DNA from 2 places in the Promicromonospora vindobonensis genome. Region 1 is predicted to be linked to the other one. Evidence: predicted binding sites of a transcription regulator. Region 1 holds the regulator's gene; the other holds the start of a gene.
The links. The regulator LexA, encoded in region 1, represses DNA repair genes until DNA is damaged. The targets are predictions, from matches to a motif close to TCGAACANNTGTTCGA.
Positions count from the first base shown of each region.

Region 2: ACFS27_RS15965 (HNH endonuclease signature motif containing protein) is a predicted target of LexA. The motif match lies at 1,856-1,871, and genes of this name have one in related genera.

Region 1 covers NZ_JBHUOG010000002.1:1,785,042-1,788,534, reverse strand. The annotation lists gene ACFS27_RS21245 (ATP-dependent DNA helicase) at 1-203, shown strand, start outside; gene ACFS27_RS21240 (L-lactate dehydrogenase) at 213-1,202, shown strand; gene lexA (transcriptional repressor LexA) at 1,293-2,108, opposite strand; gene ACFS27_RS21230 (LysM peptidoglycan-binding domain-containing protein) at 2,300-2,746, shown strand; gene nrdR (transcriptional regulator NrdR) at 2,866-3,336, shown strand; gene ACFS27_RS21220 (DUF5302 domain-containing protein) at 3,487-3,493, shown strand, end outside.
Region 2 covers NZ_JBHUOG010000002.1:615,806-619,298, reverse strand. The annotation lists gene ACFS27_RS15970 (MMPL family transporter) at 1-1,686, shown strand, start outside; gene ACFS27_RS15965 (HNH endonuclease signature motif containing protein) at 1,952-3,493, shown strand, end outside.

The sequences.
Region 1 (3,493 bases):
CAGCGCAGCACGCCGCGCTGCTGCTCGCGCAGGGCGCCGGGCGCCTCGTGCGGAGCATGGACGACCGTGGTGTCGTGGCGGTCCTGGACCCACGCCTCGCGACCGCGCGGTACGCCTCGTTCCTCACCCGCTCGATGCCCGGGTTCTGGCCCACCACGGATTCGGCGCTTGTCCGCGCCGCGCTGGCGCGGCTCGACACATAGCCTGGACACATGTCAGCCCTCTCGGACGTCCAGGGCGCGCAGCCGTCCGGCTCACGCACCACCAAGCTGGCGGTAGTGGGTGCAGGGGCGGTCGGCTCGACCCTCGCCTTCGCCGCGCTCACCCGGGGCTCGGCCCGGACGATCGCCCTCCACGACGTGAACCGGGCAAAGGTCGAGGCGGAGGTGCTCGATCTGCAGCACGGTCTGATGTTCACCCCCCAGGCGCAGGTGGTCGGCTCGGACGACGTTGCGGTGTGCGCGGGGGCGGACGTCGTCGTTGTGACGGCCGGGGCGAAGCAGAAGCCCGGGCAGACCCGGATCGACCTCGCCGAGGCGACCATCGGGCTGATGCACCAGATCCTGCCCGGGCTGGTGGACGTCGCGCCGGACGCGACCTACCTGATGGTGACCAACCCCGTGGACGTCGTGACCTACGCGGCGCTCAAGATCTCCGGTCTGTCGCGTGAGCAGCTGTTCGGCAGCGGCACCGTCCTGGACTCGTCGCGGCTGCGTGGTGTGCTCGCCCAGCGCTGCGGTGTGGCCGTCGGGAACGTGCACGCGTACATCGCAGGGGAGCACGGGGACTCGGAGATCGCGCTCTGGAGCTCCGCGACTATCGGTGGTGTCCCGCTGCTGGACTGGGCGCCGCTGGGCGGCAGGCCGCCGATCGACGGCGCGGTGCGCGCGGAGGTGCACCACGAGGTGGTCGACTCGGCGTACCGGATCATCGCGGGCAAGGGGGCGACCAACTACGCCGTCGGTCTGGCCGGGACCCGCATCATCGAGGCTGTCCTCAAGGACGAGGGGCGGATCATGCCGGTGTCCTCGCTGCTGGACGACTATCACGGCATCAGCGACGTCTGCCTGTCCGTGCCGTCACTCGTGGACCGGCGCGGCGTCACGGACAACGTGCGGGTGCCGATGTCCGACGAGGAGCTGGCCGGCCTGCGTACCTCGGCGGACAGCGTGCGGGCGGTCCAGAAGCGCTTCGGCTTCTGAGGACGGGCCAGGGGGAGACGACGACGGGGTTGTGCTCCGCTGGAGACCCAGCAGGAACACAACCCCGTTCTCGTCGCGCGTGTCCGGCCCCTACAGGCTGCGGAGCACCGCTACCACGCGGCCCAGAATCTGCGCCTCGTCGCCCGGGATGGGCTCGTAGGCCGGGTTCTGGGGCAGCAGCAGGACGTGCCCGTCCGCCTGCTTGAACGTCTTGACCGTGGCTTCGCCGTCGATCATGGCCGCGACGATCTCGCCCTGCTCGGCAACGTTCTGCCGCCGCACCACCACCCAGTCCCCGTCGCAGATCGCGGCGTCGACCATCGAGTCACCGGCGACCTTGAGGAGGAACAGCTCGCCGTCCCCGACGAGCTGGCGGGGGAGCGGGAAGACGTCCTCGACGACCTGCTCGGCAAGGATGGGCCCGCCGGCCGCGATCCGGCCGACGAGCGGCACGTACGACGGCGGCGGGGTGCTGGCGTCGTCGGGCACCGAGCCACCCCAGTGGACCTGGCCGCTACGGCGCGGCTCGGGCCAGTGGATCTCGCCGCGTGTCGGCTTGTCGACCTGCTCGGCCATGGGCTCGACGAGCTCCATCGCGCGCGGCCGGTTCGGGTCGCGACGCAGGAAGCCCTTCTTCTCGAGCATCTGGAGCTGGTGCTTGACGCTCGACGGGCTGGCCAGCCCGACGGCCTCGCCGATCTCACGCATCGACGGCGGGTAGCCCCGCGTCTCGAACGACTGCCGAATCGTGTCCAGCACGAGGCGCTGCCGTTCGGTGAGGCGGTCTGTCGGCGAGATCGTGTGTACGTCAGCGACCGCCTTGTCGCCCGGCGCGTCCAGCGTGGCGACACCCGAGAGCGCCGTGTCGACGGCTCTCGTGTCGCTGGTCCCGTCCCGTCCCGTCATGCCCGTGCCCCTCCCGTTCCGACAAATGTTCTCCCATGCGCGACCCACTCTAGATCACAAACTCGCTCGGCTCAAACGAATGTTCGAGCGTGTCTCGACATCGGACGGTGTCCCGTGCTACACAATGGTACGGGCGTTCGACGAACGCTTGTATGAACGACAAGAGCTCAGTCACTCTTCGAGGAGGGGCCATGGGGGACGTGATCCCGCTGCGGCAGTACACCCCGACGTATGGACAGGCGTTCGTGCCGCCGTACGGCCGGGCGTATGCACAGGCGTCCGGGCCGGCCGCGGCCCCGGCGTACCGGCCGGCCCGGGAGCGCACGATCGCCGACCGGCTGGGCCTGGCCGGCCTGCGGCTCACCAGGCGCGGCCGCGCGGCGCTCGTGCTGCTGGCGATGCTCCTGCTCGCGCCGATGATCACCTGGGGTGCGACCGCCGTCGCCAGCTCCCCCGGCGAACCGACGGAGGTCCGGGTGCACGCGGTGCAGCCGGGTGAGACGCTCTGGGGCTACGCCACGGAGATCGCGAGGCCGGGCGAGGACGTCCGGCACGCGGTCGCCCGGCTCCAGGACCTGAACGAGATGTCGTCGGGCACGGTGCGGGTCGGAGAGCTGTTGCTCCTACCCAAGGAGTGACGAGAGACCACAATTCGCCGTCAAATGGCGCGGCGATGTTGCATGGGGGTGGTTTGCCCGCTTACGGTCGGGGCGCGACCGGAGGCCTCCGGTCGGTGGTCGACCACGCAGGAGTGAGCATGCACTGCCCGTTCTGTCGCCATGCTGACTCGCGCGTGGTGGACTCGCGGACCGCCGACGACGGCCTGTCGATCCGGCGCCGGCGCCAGTGCCCGAACTGCAACCGCCGGTTCACCACCGTGGAGACGGCCAGCCTGTCCGTGGTCAAGCGGTCCGGCGCCACCGAGCCCTTCAGCCGCGACAAGGTCGCGGCTGGTGTGCGCAAGGCGTGCCAGGGGCGTCCGGTGAGCGACGACGACCTCGCCATCCTGGCCCAGCGTGTCGAGGAGACGCTGCGGAGCAACGGTAGCGCGGAGATCGACGCGTACGAGGTGGGCCTCGCGATCCTTGGCCCCCTGCGGGAGCTCGACGAGGTGGCCTATCTGCGGTTCGCGAGCGTCTACCAGTCGTTCGACTCGCTCGAGGACTTCGAGAGCGCCATCACCTCGCTGCGCGCGGAGCGCGCCGAACGGGCGGCCGCGCAGGCCTGAGGGCCCGCGTGGAGCTGCCGCGCGGCCGGGCGCCGCTGGCCGGGCGGCTCGACCGTGCCCAAAAATGTTGGCACCTGGTTGTGCGGTAGTGCAGGCTGGGCGGCGACGGACCCGATCGAGGGACCCCCGAAACAAGAGGAGGTGATCGGTGTGACGG
Region 2 (3,493 bases), 1.2 Mb from region 1:
TCCAGCGACCTGTCGTCCGCGTTCGCGGGAATCGACGGGATCCTCCTCGGCGTCGCCCTCGCGGCCGTACTGGTCATCCTCGTGGTCGTGTACCGCTCGCTGCTGCTCCCCCTCGCAGTGCTCGCGACCAGCATGTTCGCGCTCTGCCTTGCGCTGCTGACCGTCTGGCACCTCGCCCGGTCGGGAGTGCTGCTGCTCAGCGGGCAGACGCAGGGCATCCTGTTCATCCTCGTCATCGGAGCGGCGACCGACTACGCCCTGCTGTACGTCGCGCGCTTCCGCGAGGAGCTGGTGCACACGCCGGACCGGTGGACCGCCACCCTCCGTGCGCTGCGCGGGTCGTTCGAGCCGATCCTCGCCTCGGGCGGCACCGTCATCGCGGGCCTGCTCTGTCTGCTGCTGAGCGAGCTGCGCTCCAACAGCACGCTCGGCCCGGTCGCCGCCGTCGGCATCCTGTTCGCGATGCTCGCCGCGCTCACGCTCCTCCCCGCCCTGCTGCTCGCCCTCGGCCGCGCGGCGTTCTGGCCCCGCCGTCCCAGCTACGACCCGGCGGCCGCACGAGCCGGTACCCAGGACGGAGGCGTGTGGGGCCGGCTCGCGCGCGGCATCCGCGCCAGGCCCCGCACCATCTGGGTGACGACGGCGGCGGTCCTCGCCCTCGGCTGCGTGGGGATCACGCAGCTCCAGGCCACGGGCGTCCCGCAGTCGGAGCTGGTCCTCGGCGCATCCGAGGCCCGAACCGGGCAGGAGCGTCTCGCGGAACACTTCCCTGCGGGATCAGGGAGCCCGGTCTACGTCGTCGCACCGGAGGACGAGATGCAGCGCGCGGCCGACGTCCTGCTCCAGGAGGACGGGATCGCCCAGGTGGCGATCACGGCCGAGACCCCGAGCGGGACGGCCCCTGTGACGGGCGACGGCATCCAGGCCTTCGGCCCGCCGGAGGGCTCGGCGGAGGGCTCGGCTGGTGGTCCGCCGGAGCCGGTGGTCTCCGACGGCATGGTGCTCCTCCAGGGCACTCCCAACGACGCAGCGGACTCCGCGGCCGCCGTGCAGACGGTTCGCGACCTGCGCGCCGCCTACACCGACGTGGTCCCCGAGGCCCTGGTGGGCGGCGAGTCCGCCACCGACCTCGACACGAACGAGGCGTCGATCCGGGATCGCACTCTCATCGTGCCGATCGTGCTCGTCGTGATCCTCCTGATCCTCATGCTGCTGCTCCGCGCGGTGCTCGCGCCGGTCCTGCTGATCCTGACCACGGTGCTGTCCTTCGGGACGGCGATGGGCGTGGCGGCACTCGTGTTCAACGACCTGCTCGACTTCCCCGGCGCCGACCCGGCCGTGCCACTGTTCGGCTTCGTCTTCCTCGTCGCGCTCGGGATCGACTACAACATCTTCCTCATGACCCGCGTCCGCGAGGAGTCGCTCACCCACGGCACGCGTGAAGGCGTCCTCCGCGGGCTCAGACTGACCGGGGGCATCATCACGTCGGCGGGGCTGGTGCTCGCCGCGACCTTCACGGCACTCGCAGTGATCCCCGTCCTCTTCCTCGCGCAGCTCGCCTTCATCGTCGCCTTCGGCGTGCTGCTCGACACCTTCGCGGTCCGCTCGCTCCTCGTCCCCGCCCTGGGGTACGACATCGGACGGGCGATCTGGTGGCCCTCGAAGCTGGCCCGCGGACGCAGGTAGCCGGTCGCCGGTCGCCGGACGCCGGACGCCGGACGCCGGACGTGCGCACGTGCGCGTGCGGCGGCCCGGGGCCAGCGCGTGTCGGCACGGGCCCGTGGCAGCCGCGCCCGTCTGGTCCCACTGGTTCGAACCAGACGGTTATCCACAGATGCTTCTTTCGCCCATCCGTGCGGACGTTTGTTCGATAGAATCGGAGGGTGCAGGCGGGTGGGTCGCAGCCACTCCGCCTGGCGACGGGTCGGACCGCAAAAAGGGGGTGGAGACCGTGGCAGACCAGTACGAGGGCGATGTTCCGCGCCCGGTCGAGAGCGTCCTCGCCGATCTGGAGCACCTGCTGGGAGAGCTCGCTCACGCCGTCGGTCCGGAGGCTGGCGCTGGTGCTGGGCCTGCTCACCGTGCGGGCCTCCGCGCTGGCTTCGAGACTGACCCTGGCCTCGCTACGCGCCGACCGATGGCGGCCTCGCGTCTGGTGGGGGTTTCGGCGCGGTTGCGGGTGGTGGGTGCTCGGGTGGATGCGCTGCGGTGGTCGGTGCTGCCCCGGATCGAGGCCGCGGGGCTGTGGGCGCGGTCCGGTGCTCGGACGTTCGCGGTCTGGCTCGCCCGCACCGAGGACGTGCGGACCACGACCGCCAGGTGTGACGTGCGTACCGCTAGGGCGTTGCGTGACCACCTTCCCGCGACCTTGACCAGGGCGCTCGCCGGACGCATCAGCCAGGACAAGGTGCGGGCTCTGGTCGATGTCGCGACCACCAGCCCGGAGCGCACCCAGGCCCTCAGGGCGCCGGCGGTCGACCTGGCCACCACCGGACCGGGCACCACCGGACCGGGCACCACCGGACCGGGCACCACCGGACCGGGCACCACCGGACCGGGCACCACCGGACCGGGCACCACCGGACCGGGCACGGACGGGCCTGCCGCAGACGGCACGGACGCCGCAGACGCGGACGGGCCCGGCGCCGGTGGTGGCACCGGTGGCGGCACCGGTGGCGGGAGCGATGGTGGGGTCGACGACTCGACGACGCAGAACGCTCTCCCACCGGGGGTCGGGTTCCCGACGTGGGAGGAACAGCTGCTGGACTGGTCGACCGGCAACGGACCGGACCGGTTCCGGGGTCTGGTGCGCTACTTCGCGCGTCACGCCGATCCCGAGGCCGACGAGCGTGGTTACCTCAAGGCCAAGGACCGTGAGTACCTGGATGTCTCCCCGACGCTGGGCGGGTATCACCTGTCCGGGTTCCTCACCGAGGAGCACGGTCTGGTCCTGACCACCGCGATCGGTGCGGTCATGGGCGCGCCGGCCACCGGTGACGACCGCACTCCCGGACAGCGTCGCGCTCAGGCCCTGGCCGATATCGCGCGCGTCGTGCTGGACAACGCCCACACCGGTACCGGGGCCTCCGTGCGGCCGCACCTGTCGGTCACCGTGTCCTGGACCGAGCTCCAAGCCCTGGCGGCGAAGAAGCAGATCGGCGAGGCCCGACCCACCCCAGGCACCACCGCACCAACCGGCCCCAGCACCACGTGCATCACCAGCACCAGTCCCGGCGCCACGGGGGGTAGCGGCGCGGGCCTGGCCGGTACCGGTACCGCGGGTGTGGTCGGGCTCAACGGTCTGGGCGTGCCCGCGATCAAGACACCCGCGGTGTTCACCGAGACCAACCATCCGGTCCCGACCAGCCTCCTGCGCCGCCTCGCGTGCGACAGCCAGGTCACCCGCATCGTGTTCGGACCCGACTCCCAGGTCCTGGACGTCGGCCGCACTCAGCGCACGGTCACCGGACAGCTACGACGGGCCGTCATCGCC